Regions from separate parts of the Halomonas sp. IOP_31 genome, predicted to be linked through region 1. Evidence: predicted binding sites of a transcription regulator. Region 1 holds the regulator's gene; each other region holds the start of a gene.
What was found. Region 1 encodes sigma-54, which starts transcription at its own class of promoters, with help from an activator protein. Its sites were predicted from a motif close to TGGCACNNNNNTTGCTNT; they were not measured.
Positions count from the first base shown of each region.

Region 1 (3,209 bases):
CATCGATGAGCGTTTCGTGCAGTTCACGCTGGCTGGCACTGTGGCGCAGCCGGTTGCGGGTGTCGGCGTCGTTCATGATGCCGGCGACCTGGGCGAGTAGCGCCAGGTGGGTGTCGTCGGCCTCTTCGGGTACCAGCAGCACGAACAGCAGGTCGACCGGTTCGCCATCGACTGCATCGAAATCGATCGGCTCCTGTAGCTTGATAAAGCCGGCTACTGGCGCCTTGCAATGGGGATTGCGCGCATGGGGAATGGCCACGCCATTGCCGATGCCGGTACTCCCCAGCCGTTCACGACCGATCAGCCGGCTGAACACCTCCTGGCTGTCCAGGCTAGGGGTGTTCTGGGCGATGAAGGTGCTGAAGAACTCAAGCACGCGCTTCTTGCTCCCCCCGGGCACGGCAAACAGAGTGCGTTCGGGGGGCAGTATGGTTTCCAGTGACATGATGGGGAGTCAGCGGGCGCCGGCGCCTTGCGCGCGGGCCTGGGCCTTTTCCTTGTGTTTGACGAGTTGGCGGTCGAGCTTGTCGGCCAGGGCATCGATGGCGGCGTACATGTCGCCGTTCTCGGCTTCGGCATGCAAGTCAGCACCCGCTGCGTGAAGCGTGCAGGCCGCCTGATGGCGTTCCTTCTCGATCGAGAGCGTTACCTGCACGGTGGTGATGTTGTCGTAGTGGCGTTCCAGCCGCGCCAACTTTTCGTTGACGTAGTCACGCAATGCATCCGTCAGTTCGACGTGATGGCCGGTGATGTTGGCTTGCATGGCACGTTCCTTTTCGACGAGTGATGGCCGATTGTAACCCTTTTTGCAGCTTAGCAAACCCCTCGCGGGATGGTGGCCGCAAACGTCGCTTGTCGAGAGCGGGAAGACATGTGAATCGACGTTTCGATGCGATAGGGCGCGGCACTTTCCTTGTGCCGGGGAGAGAGCTGCATATGTCTGAAGGAGCCTCAGGCGAGGCGTCTGCGTTCACCGGAGGAGGGGATGCCCAGCGCTTCGCGATACTTGGCGACGGTGCGTCGCGCCACCGCGATGCCATCGGCGGCGAGCAGCTCGACCAGCTTGCTGTCGGAAAGTGGCTTGCGCGGCGGCTCGTCGCCGATCAGCTTCTTCAGGCGTGCGCGTATCGCGGTGCTGGAGTGCGCATCGCCTTCGCTGCCGCCGCCGACATGGCTCGAGAAGAAGTACTTGAGTTCGAAGACGCCGCGCGGGGTATGAATGAACTTCTGTGTGGTGACCCGCGAGATGGTCGATTCGTGCATCTCCACGGTCTGGGCGATGTCGGCGAGCACCAGCGGTTTCATGGCCTCCTCGCCACGCTCGAGGAAGTCGAACTGGCGGATCATGATCTCGCGACCGACCTTGAGCAGGGTGTCGTTGCGACTCGACAGACTCTTGATCAACCAGCGCGCCTCCTGAAGGTGCTGCTTCATGAAGGTGTTGTCGTCGCTCTTGTCGGCGCGCTTGATCAAGGCGGCATAGTCGGGCTGGACGCGCAATCGCGGTAGCGCCTCGGGATTGAGCTCGATACGCCAGCCCTCGCGAGTATGGCGAGCCACCAGGTCGGGGATCACGTAATCCTCGCCACTGGCGTCGAAGGCTTGGCCGGGGCGTGGATCGAGGGCGCGGATCAGGGCGATCACCGCATCGAGCTGGGCATCGTCGAGACGCAGCCGACGCTTGAGCAACTTGCGGTCATCATTGGCCAGCGCGTCGAGAAACTGGCGTACCAGGCGCTTGGCCTGGGGCAGCAGCGGCGTATCGTCGGCCAGCGTAGCCAGTTGCAGCAGCAGACACTCGCGCAGGTCGCGGGCGAATACACCGGTGGGGTCGAACTGTTGAAGACGATGCAGAATCTGCTCGACCTCGGCGGCCTTGAGTCCGGAAAGCCCCTGGCTGCGCAGGCCTTCCGTCAATTCGTCGAGCTGACCGTCGAGATAGCCGTCGAGGTTGACTGCATCGATGAGACAGTCGGCGATCGCATGTTCGCGACTGTCGAGCCCGGTCATGTCGAGCTGCCAGCGAAGGTGATCCTGCAGGCTCTGATCGGCGGCGTTGCGCTCGAGATCGGGGCCGTCTTCGCTGCGCCCCGCGCTGGGGGCCAGGTCCTGGTAGGTGTCCGACCACTCGCTGTCCAGCGCGAGCTCCTCGGGGATGTCGCTGGCCCAGTCGTCGTCGGCGGCTTCGCCGACGGCGGCTTCGCCGTAGTCGTCCTCCATCTCGAGCATGGGATTGGCTTCCAGCGCCTGCTGGATCTCCTGGCGCAGATCCAGTGTCGATAGCTGCAGCAGCTGGATGGCCTGCTGCAGCTGAGGCGTCATGGTCAGCTGGGTGCCGACCCGAAGCTGCAGCGTGGGTTTCATTGCCATGACAAGCGTGACTTCACTGGCGGAATTTCCGACACGTTATCCTGACCGATGAGCTCTTGCAAGTTTAAAAGCAATAACCATGCCATCTATTTGTCTGGTACCGCTTGGCGCTATCTTGCGCAGGGCCGACGCGTTTGGCAGGCGCCGATTCTGCCCGGCAATGACAATCGCTCAGAGCCGGAATTCATTGCCCAGATAGACCTCGCGGACCTTCTGGCTGGCGAGGATCGCCTCGGCGTTACCCTCGGCGATGATCTGGCCGTCGCCGACGATGTAGGCGTTGTCACAGATATCCAGCGTCTCGCGCACGTTATGGTCGGTGATCAACACGCCGATGCCGCGATCGCGCAGCTGGCGGATGATCGACTTGATTTCGCCGACCGAGATCGGATCGACCCCGGCGAAAGGCTCGTCGAGCAGGATGAACGCCGGCTCGGTGGCCAGCGAGCGGGCGATCTCTACCCGCCGGCGCTCGCCACCGGACAGGCTCATGCCCATGTTGTCGCGAATATGGGTGATATGAAATTCCTCGAGCAGCTGTTCGAGCTGGTGCTTGCGTCCCGGCTTGTCCAGGTCGCGACGCGTCTCGAGGATCGCCATGATGTTGTCGGCGACCGACAGCTTGCGAAAGATCGAGGCTTCCTGAGGCAGGTAGCCAATGCCGGCGCGGGCGCGGTGATGCATTGCTGCCCGGCTGAGGTCCTGGTCGTCGATGCCCACCTCGCCGGCGTCGGCGCGTACCAGGCCGACGATCATGTAGAACGAGGTCGTCTTGCCAGCCCCGTTGGGGCCGAGCAGGCCGACGATACTGCCCTGGCCGATCGATAGGCTGATGTCCT
Region 1 is NZ_JAIRBP010000011.1:58,482-61,690, forward strand. Features, by position in the region: gene ptsN (PTS IIA-like nitrogen regulatory protein PtsN) at 1-445, opposite strand, end outside; gene hpf (ribosome hibernation-promoting factor, HPF/YfiA family) at 455-763, opposite strand; gene K7I12_RS07925 (RNA polymerase factor sigma-54) at 952-2,370, opposite strand; gene lptB (LPS export ABC transporter ATP-binding protein) at 2,542-3,209, opposite strand, start outside.

Region 2 (3,209 bases), on a different contig from region 1:
CGGCAAGGCGCAGGTCGCTTGCCATGGGCGTGCTTACTCGGCGCCGTCTTCGCAGGTCATGGTGTCGACATTGAGCTTTCCGCAGCGCAGCGGGGTACGCCAATCGCTGATCAGGTTCTGCGACTCGGGGAGATAATCGGACCAGGCGTCGCCGGCAATGGTGCCAGCACTTTCCCAGACCACGCTGAACTGACCGTCATCCTGGATCTCGCCGATCATCACCGGCTTGGTGATATGGTGGTTGGGCATCATCGTTGCGTAGCCGCCGGACAGGTTGGGCACACTGACGCCGATGATCGCTTCCTTGACCGCGTCGACATCGGTGGTACCGGCCTTGCGCACCGCTTCCAGCCACATGTTGAAGCCGATGTAGTGGGCCTCCATGGGGTCGTTGGTGACGGCGTTCTCGTCATCGGTGTAGTCGATCCAGTTGTCGATGAAGTCGTAGTTGGCGTCGCTGTCGACGCTCATGAAGTAGTTCCAGGCCGCCATATGCCCCACCAGCGGTCCGGTATCGATGCCGCTGAGTTCCTGCTCACCCACCGAAAAGGCCATGACCGGAATGTCGGCGGCACTGATGCCCTGGTTGGAAAGTTCTGTGTAGAACGGCACATTGGCATCGCCGTTGATGGTCGAGACCACGGCGGTCTTCTTGCCCTGGCTGCCGAAATCCTTGACCTCGGCGACGATCGACTGCCAGTTGCTGAAACCGAACGGCGTGTAGTTGATCATGATGTCGTCGTCGGCGACGCCGTGATCCTTGAGGTACGCCTCGAGAATCTTGTTGGTGGTGCGCGGATAGACATAGTCGGTACCCAGCAGCGCCCAGCGCTCCACGCCCTGGCTCATCAGGTAGTCGACCGCGGGAATCGCCTGCTGGTTGGGCGCCGCGCCGGTATAGAAGATGTTCTCGGAAGACTCTTCACCTTCGTATTGAACGGGATAGAACAACAAGCCGTTCTGTTCCTCGACCACCGGCAGAACCGCCTTGCGCGACGCCGAGGTCCAGTTGCCGAAGATCACGTCGACCCGGTCGTCCCCGGTCAACATGTCGCGTGCCTGCTCGGCGTACAGCGACCAGTCCGAGGCCGGGTCCATCACCACCGGTTCGAGCTGCTTGCCCAGCAACCCGCCGTTTTCGTTCTGCTGTTCGATGAGCATCAGCAGCTCATCCTTCAGCGTCGACTCGCTGATCGCCATGGTCCCGGAAAGAGAGTGCAGGATCCCCACTTTGATGGTGTCTTGCTGGGCGAAAGCGGGGAAGGACATGCCCAGGGACACCAGCGAGGCGCCAGCCAACCAACGAAGGGAAACATTCAGCTTTTTCACGGCAATCTCCTTGCGAATGATTGTTATAGGTATCCACGACACCGAATAACGTCGCGTTACCCCTCGCAAGGCATGTGCCAACCTAGTTTATTTCGCTTATTTACCCTATTAATCAGTATCTTATACAATATATGCCGCTCACCCCCTTTTCTTCCATGCACCATTGTTGTTCAACGCACCTCTTTCATGCACCACCACGACGACAACCTGCCCATCAGATGCATCAATTCGGGCAATTGAAAAAACCGGCCTCAAGAGGCCGGGGTCGTATCCTGTACTTTCAAGCTCATCATTCGGGATAGAAGTCCTCTTCGGCCAGATTCATCAATTCCTCGGCGCCCGCCTCGATCTGTCGTTCCAGGGCTTCGATACGCGGCAACATGCGTGTCAGGTAGTGACGGCCGACCGCCAGCTTGGTCCGGTAGAAGCGCTCGCCGACGCCGCCGTCTTCGCCCAGCCCGCGCTGTGCGGCACGCATCATCTTCCACCACATCCAGGCGTAGGCGACGTGGCCGAGCAGGTTGAGGTAGTCGACCGCCGCCGCGCCGAGCTCATCGGGGTGCTTCTCGCTCCGCCCGAGCACGCGGGTAGTGACGTTCTCGAGCAGCACCAGCGCCAGCGAGATGCGCGTGTGCGAATCGCGCAAGTCGGGCCCGGCACGCTCGCCGAGATCCTCGCGCATGGCCGCGACGAATTGCACCAGATAGCGGCCGCGGTTACGGGCCAGCTTGCGCCCTATCAGGTCCATGGCTTGAACGCCGTTGGTGCCTTCGTAGATCATCGCGATACGCGCATCGCGCACGTACTGCTCGGCCCCCCACTCCACGCAGTAGCCGCTGCCGCCGTAGATCTGCTGAGCCTCGACCGTCGACTCGAAGCCACGATCGGTGAGAAACGCCTTGGCCACCGGGGTGAGCAGTGCGACCAGCGCCTCGGCCTCGTCACGTACCGCCCCATCGGGATGGAACTTGGCACGATCGAGCTGCTGCGCCACGCAGGCGGCAAAGGCGCGCCCGCCCTCGTTCCAGGCACGCACGTTGAGCGCCATGCGCCGCACGTCGGGGTGCACCAGGATCGGGTCCGCGGGCTGTTGGGGATATCGAGCGCCGCCCGGCGCGCGGCTCTGCAGGCGCTCGCGGGCGAAATCCATGGCGCTCTGGTAGGCTACCTCGCCGAGCCCCAGCCCCTGGATGCCGATCGATAGCCGCTCGTAGTTCATCATCGTGAACATCGTCGCCAGGCCCTGGTGCGGCTCGCCAATCAGTACGCCCTGGGCCTGGTCGAAATGCATCACGCAGGTCGCGCTGCCCTTGATGCCCATCTTGTGCTCCAGACCGCCGCAACTGACGCCGTTGACATCGCCCAGTGCGCCATCCTCGGCGACCTTGCGCTTGGGCACCAGGAACAGCGAGATGCCCCGCGTGCCCTCCGGCGCATCGGGCAACCTGGCCAGCACCAGGTGGACGATGTTGTCGACCAGGTCGTGCTCGCCGCCGGTGATCCATAGCTTGCTGCCGCTGATCGCATAGCGCTCGTCGCCGATGGGCACGGCCCGTGTCTTGATCAAGCCCAGGTCGGTACCGCAGTGCGGCTCGGTCAGGCACATGGTGCCCAGCCACTCGCCGGCGTACATCTTCGGCAGGTAGCGCTGCTTGATCGGCTCGGAGGCGTGGTGGTCGAGCAACAGTGCCGCCCCGGTATTCAATGCCGGGTACAGCGCGAAGCTGGCGTTGCTGGCGTAGAGCATCTCCTCGAAGGCCACGGTAAGCAGCTTGGGCAGCCCCTGGCCGGCATAGTCGGGGTTGCCGCCCAGGCCGAACCAGCCCCCCTCGGCCAGGGTCCGCTGGGCCTCCTTGAAGCCCTTGGGCGTGGTGACCCGG
Region 2 is NZ_JAIRBP010000009.1:37,946-41,154, reverse strand. Features, by position in the region: gene urtA (urea ABC transporter substrate-binding protein) at 34-1,269, opposite strand; gene K7I12_RS06820 (acyl-CoA dehydrogenase C-terminal domain-containing protein) at 1,619-3,209, opposite strand, start outside.
Region 2: urtA (urea ABC transporter substrate-binding protein) is a predicted target of sigma-54. The motif match lies at 1,392-1,409, and genes of this name have one in related genera.

Region 3 (3,209 bases), on a different contig from region 1:
GGCGGCGACCGCCGCGGCCTCGTCGATCAGCGATTGCTGACTGCGCCCGGTGGCGCGGCGCGGCCGCCAGTCATGCTCGCCGTCGGCGAGAAAATGCACCTCGGCGCCGCTCGGCAGTGTATAACCGGCGACCTCCTCCTGGCTACCGAATGGGTCGCGCGTGCCCTGCAGGACCAGCGTCGGACAGCGCAACGTCGGCCAGTGCGCCAGCCGCGTGCGCTCGGGCTTGCCCGGCGGATGAAAGGGATAGCTGCACAGGATCAGCCCGGGCGCGCCGTCCTCGGCGGCGAGCAGACTGGCGACCCGCCCGCCCAGCGACTTGCCGCCCAGCCAGGCCGGCGCCAGCCCCGCGACATCGAGCGCCTCGCGCCAACGGCGCAGCTCCTCGACCAACCGCTCGGCACGCGGTGGCGGCCGGCGACGCTGCTCCTCGCGCATGCGCTGCATGTAGGCGAACTCCAATGCCAGGGTCTGCACGCCTTCGTCCGCCAGGGCCTGGCGCAGCTGGCGCATGAACGCGGCATCCTGCCCGGCGCCCGCCCCATGCGCCAGCAGCAGGCGCCCATGGCGCGCCTCGCCGAGTTTTTCCAGCGGCCCCAGGCCGTCGATATACAGCAGCGCATCATCCGCTGACGCCAAGGCCTCGCTGAGCATCTGCGGCGCAACCCGCCGATAGCCCCGCTGCCGGTAAATAGTCATATTCCTCCCGGTAATCGCTTTATTCTGCCGCTGGGGTGTCCATGGTACGCAGATTCCTCCAATCGGAAGATCGACATGACTGTCTGCGAGCCGCGACACGACATGCCAGGCGCTTTGCAGACGCCTCGAGAGATCGCTTAGCATGAAACCTGAACGATCGGTCAAGCCGCAATTCGGACCCGGTCACCTCATCGACAACCACGGAACGCATCATGGCCGCTTTGAACCTCCTCGTCATCGGCGCCGGCATGGGCGGACTGACCGCCGCGCTGGCGCTGCAACAGGCCGGCCATCGGGTCAGCGTGGTCGACCGGGTCAGCGAGCTACGGCCGGTGGGTGCGGCGATCTCGGTGTGGTCCAACGGCGTCAAGGTACTCAAGCGGCTGGGCCTCGGCGAGGCCGTCGAACGCGTCAGCGGCGACATGCGGCATATGCGCTACGCCACCAGGGATGGCGAGACGCTCAGCGAATTCAGCCTCGCGCCCCTTTACCAGGCGGTCGGCCAGCGCGCCTGTCCAATTGCCCGCGCCGAGCTGCAGCGCCTGCTGCTCGAGGCGGTGGGCGAGCGCAATGTGCGCCTGGGAGTGACATGCAGCGATTTCGACAGCGACGCCGAGGGCGTCACCGCGCATTTCGACGATGGCAGCCGACAAACCGCCGATCTGCTGGTGATCGCCGACGGCACCCATTCGCGGCTGCGCGAGAAAGTGCTCGGCCATCGCGTGGCACGGCGTTACTGCGGTTACGTCAACTGGAACGTGCGCGTGCCGGCCAGCGCCGACCTGGCGCCGCTCGATCACTGGGTGCAGTACGTCGGCGAGCATCAGCGGGTGTCGCTGATGCCGATGAGCGGCGACGCCGCCAACCCCGAGTTCTACTGCTTCTTCGACGTGCCGCTGCCAGCCGGCACCGCCAGCGACCCGGCGCGCTACCGCGACGAATTGCGTGAACATTTCGCCGGCTGGGCGGCTCCGGTACAGCGGTTGATCGAGCGCTTCGAGCCGGCGCAGATGGCCCGCGTCGAGATCCACGATATCGAGCCGCTGGACCGGCTGGTCGGTCAGCGCACGGCGATCATCGGCGACGCCGCGCATGGCATGGCCCCCGACCTGGGCCAGGGCGGCTGCCAGGCCATGGAGGACGGTTGGGTGCTGGCCCGGGTGCTGGAAAATGCCGAGGGCGACATTGCTGCCGCACTCAAGGCCTACGACGCGGCACGGGTCGCGCGGGTCGGCGAAATCGTCGCTCGCGCCCGCAAGCGCGCCGAGACCACCCATGGCGCGAATCCTGCGGCCACCCGGGCCTGGTATGCCGCGCTCGCCGTCGAGGACGGCACGACCATCATGGGCGGTATCGAGAAGACCATCCGCGGCGGGCCATTGTCATGAGTGCGAGGTGGCTGGCGAGGCGCGGATTCAGGCTTCGCGCGCCAGCAGGTCGAAGGCCGCGATGCGCCCCTCGTTCATGCGCCGCTGCTTGTCCTCGAGCCCTTCGAAGTCGAACAGCTCGCGGTCGGCGAGCTGCGAGGGCGCGACGTTGGTGACCGCCTTGAACATCGTCTCCAGCCGTCCGGGGTGCCTGCGCTCCCAGTCGGCAAGCATCTCCTTGATCACCTGGCGCTGCAGGTTGGGCTGCGAGCCGCACAGGTTGCAGGGAATGATCGGAAACGCCATCAGCCGCGCGAACTCGGCGATGTCCGCCTCGCGGCAGTAGGCCAGCGGGCGGATGACGATGTTCTTGCCGTCGTCGGAGAGCAGCTTGGGCGGCATCGACTTGAGCGAACCGCCATAGAACATGTTGAGGAACAGCGTCTCGAGGATATCCTCGCGATGGTGACCCAGCGCCACCTTGGTCGCGCCGATCTCCTCGGCGTAGCCGTACAGCGAACCGCGCCGCAGCCGCGAGCACAGCGCACAGGTAGTCTTGCCCTCGGGCGTTTTCTCCTTGACCACCGAATAGGTGTCGCGCTCGAGAATATGATAGTCGACGCCGATGCCGTTCAGGTACTCGGGCAGCACATGCTCCGGGAAGCCGGGCTGTTTCTGGTCGAGATTGACCGCCACCAGATCGAAGTCGATCGGCGCGTTGCGCTGCAGGTTGCGCAGCATCTCGAGCAGGGTGTAGGAGTCCTTGCCCCCGGACAGGCAGACCATCACCGTGTCGCCGTCCTGGATCATCGCATAGTCGATGATCGCGTTGCCGACCTGGCGACGCAGGCGCTTCTGGAGCTTGTTGAACTCGCGTTTCTGGGTACCGGTAGATGCTTGCATGGGTCGAACGACACGCGGGGATATGAAGGCGCGTCTATGCTATCACCGTGCCCGGCGACTTGCGATGCCGTTACCGCCTAACCCGCCTCCAGCGCGCCCTTCTTCAGGCGAACGAACATCAGCGCCGTGGTCACGGCATCGCCAAGCGCGGTATGTCGCCCCATCACCGGCACGTTGAGTGCCCTGGCGAGCGTCTCGAAATCCACCGTCGGTTCCAGGTGCGGTCGCGTCCGGCGCATC
Region 3 is NZ_JAIRBP010000007.1:55,086-58,294, reverse strand. Features, by position in the region: gene K7I12_RS05775 (alpha/beta family hydrolase) at 1-699, opposite strand, end outside; gene hpxO (FAD-dependent urate hydroxylase HpxO) at 912-2,087, shown strand; gene ttcA (tRNA 2-thiocytidine(32) synthetase TtcA) at 2,115-2,969, opposite strand; gene K7I12_RS05760 (3'-5' exonuclease) at 3,047-3,209, opposite strand, start outside.
Region 3: hpxO (FAD-dependent urate hydroxylase HpxO) is a predicted target of sigma-54. The motif match lies at 803-820, and genes of this name have one in related genera.

Region 4 (3,209 bases), on a different contig from region 1:
TTGATACGGTAAGGTGGCTCAGCCGTTCTTCGCGAACCGCCGTGGTACGGAACCGTATGCCCGGTGGTGTGGGAGGGCTCCGGGGGTGACCCCGGACCCTACCCGATTACACTGGCGGATATCGCCAATCGCGCAAGTGGTGGCGACGCGGCGCTAGGCAAAGGAGTGAAGGGGCATGATCAAGCGCGTTTTCACGGTTGTGCTGCCGTGCGCCATTGCGCTGGGAATAGAGGGAATAGGGGGAATAGAGAGTGCCGAGGCGGCCAGCGTCTACCGTACGACCGATGCGCAAGGCAACGTGGTATTTACCGACAAGTCGGTCGACAACGCCGAACGGGTCGATCTCGAGCCGTTGACCGTGGTGCCCGCCGTGGGAGTCGATGTCGCGCCGCCGCCCACGCAGCGTGCCGAGCCGGCTGCCTCGCGCGCCGGGCAGCCGTTCATGCCCTATTCCACCTTCCGTATCGCCGCGCCCGAGGATGGGCAGACCCTGCCCACCGGCGCCGCCGGGAACGTTCAGGTACGACTGACCATCGAGCCGACGCTGCGCGAGGATAACCAGGTACGCTTGCTGGTCGATGGCGTGGTAAGCCAGTCGGCCCTGAACAGCAGCGCGTTCATGCTCACCAACCTGGACCGCGGCGAATATACCCTGGTCGCCGAATTGCTCGATGCCGCCGGCCAGGTGCGCCACCGCAGTGCGCCGGTCACCCTCTACGTGCAGCGCGCCAGCGTCAATCTGCCGGCCAATCCCAACAACCCCGCCGGCCTGCCACCGAGCCGCACCGGCAATTAACGGGTGTCGCTCCCTTCATTTCTGCACGCCGCGTTGTGTGTGCCGCGCCATCAAGCAGCTTTCCTCGTCTCGATGCACCATAATAGTGCAGTGCGCCCCGACGCCCTGTCCGCCATCCCGCTCGTTGCGGGCCTGGCCAGACTGGCGCGTATCTTGCAAACACCAAGCTAACGGATCTCAGGATGTCGAGACGCGCCATGTACCAACGCTTGCTGGAAAACCTGACCACGGCGGTCGTGCTGCTCGACGGGGCGTTACGCGCACGCTGGCTGAACCCGGCCGCCGAAGCGTTGCTGGCGGTGAGCCGCAGTCGGGTCGAGGGGACGCGTCTGGAATGCCTGGAAGGCGAAGGCGGGGCGATCGCCGAGGTGTTGCGCAAGGCGCTCGAGGAAAACCACCCTTTCACTCAGCGCGAGGCCATATTGCTGCTGGCCGGCGGCGAGGCGATCACCGTCGACTTCACCGTCACGCCGTTGTCGGACGCCGAGTTGCTGCTCGAGATCGAACCCCGCGACCGGCTGCTGCGCATCTCCCGCGAGGAAGCGCTGGTCACCCGTCAGGAGACCATCAAGGTGCTGTCGCGGGGCCTGGCCCACGAGATCAAGAATCCGCTGGGCGGGATTCGCGGCGCGGCGCAACTGCTCGAGCGCGACCTGCCCGACCCGCAGTTGGCCGAGTTCACCCGGGTGATCGTCGAGGAAGCCGACCGGCTGCGCGACCTGGTCGATCGCATGCTCGGCCCCAACCACCTGGTCCGCCACGAGCCGCTCAACGTGCACCGAGTGCTCGAACGGGTACGCGCGCTGCTCGAGGCCGAGCACCCCCGAGTCGCCTACGTGCGTGACTACGACCCCAGCCTGCCCGAGCTGCACGGCGACGAGTCGCAGTTGATCCAGGCGGTGCTCAACGTGGCACGCAACGCCGTCCAGGCGATGGATGAAAGCGGCACGCCAACCCCGCGGCTGACGCTGCGCACCCGGGCCCGGCGGCAGTTCACACTGGGCGCCGAGCGCCACCGCCTGGTCTGCGAGGTGGCGATCGTCGACAACGGCCCGGGGATTCCCGCGGCGCTGCGCGACACGCTGTTCTATCCGATGGTCTCGGGGCGTGCCGAGGGCAGCGGCCTGGGGCTGTCGATCGCCCAGTCGATCCTGCATCAGCATCAGGGGCTGGTCGAGTGCGACTCGCATCCCGGCTGTACCGAGTTTCGCCTGCTGATGCCGCTGGATGCCCATCAGTGACCGGGGCGGAACATTGCCAGAGCGCCGGACGTGCCGAGACTGCGACCATCGCCGAAGGCGAAACCATGCGACCCGCTGGAGGGCTTTATGAATGATCCCGCCCGTATCGTCATCGTCGACGACGACCGAGCCATACGCTGGGTGCTGGAGCGCGCCCTGGCCCAGCCGGATCTGGACGTGACCAGCTTTGACCGGGCCGATACCGCGCTCGAGGCGATCCTCAGCTATCCCCCCGAGGTACTGCTCACCGACATCCGCATGCCGGGGCTCGATGGCCTCGACCTGATGGCGCAGGTGCGCGAGGCGTGCCCGGACCTGCCGGTGATCGTGATGACCGCGCATTCCGACCTGGACAGTGCGGTGGCCTCCTATCAGGGCGGCGCCTTCGAGTACCTGCCCAAGCCGTTCGATGTCGACGACGCCCTGGCGCTGGTGCGTCGCGCGGTGGCCCACGCCCGCGAGCGCGCCTCGCCGGTGGTGGTGCCCGAGGGCTTCTCGGCGGATATCATCGGCGAGGCGCCGGCGATGCAGGAGGTCTTCCGGGCCATCGGTCGGCTGTCGCAATCGCACATCACCGTGCTCATCAACGGCGAGTCGGGGACCGGCAAGGAGCGCGTCGCCGAGGCCCTGCACCAGCACAGTCCGCGCAGGGCGCAGCCGTTCATCGCCCTGAACATGGCGGCGATTCCCAAGGACCTGATGGAGTCCGAGCTGTTCGGCCACGAGAAGGGCGCGTTCACCGGCGCCACCGCCCAGCGTCGCGGGCGTTTCGAACAGGCCGACGGCGGCACGCTGTTCCTCGACGAGATCGGCGACATGCCGCCGGACACCCAGACCCGGCTGCTGCGGGTGCTGGCCGACGGCGAGTTCTATCGGGTCGGCGGCCATCTCTCGGTCAAGGCCGACGTGCGGATCATCGCCGCGACCCATCAGAACCTCGAGGCGCTGGTCAAGGACGGGCGCTTTCGCGAGGACCTGTTCCACCGCCTCAACGTGATTCGCGTGCACCTGCCCAGGCTCGCCGAGCGCCGCGAGGACATTCCGCGGCTGGCCCAGCACTTTCTCGCCGAGGCCGCCAAGGAGTTGTCCACCGAGCCCAAGGTGCTGACCCGCGACGCCGAGCTGCACCTCACCAGGCTGCCCTGGCCGGGCAACGTGCGCCAGCTCGAGAA
Region 4 is NZ_JAIRBP010000014.1:14-3,222, forward strand. Features, by position in the region: gene K7I12_RS09060 (DUF4124 domain-containing protein) at 176-796, shown strand; gene glnL (nitrogen regulation protein NR(II)) at 994-2,037, shown strand; gene glnG (nitrogen regulation protein NR(I)) at 2,125-3,209, shown strand, end outside.
Region 4: glnL (nitrogen regulation protein NR(II)) is a predicted target of sigma-54. The motif match lies at 939-956, and genes of this name have one in related genera.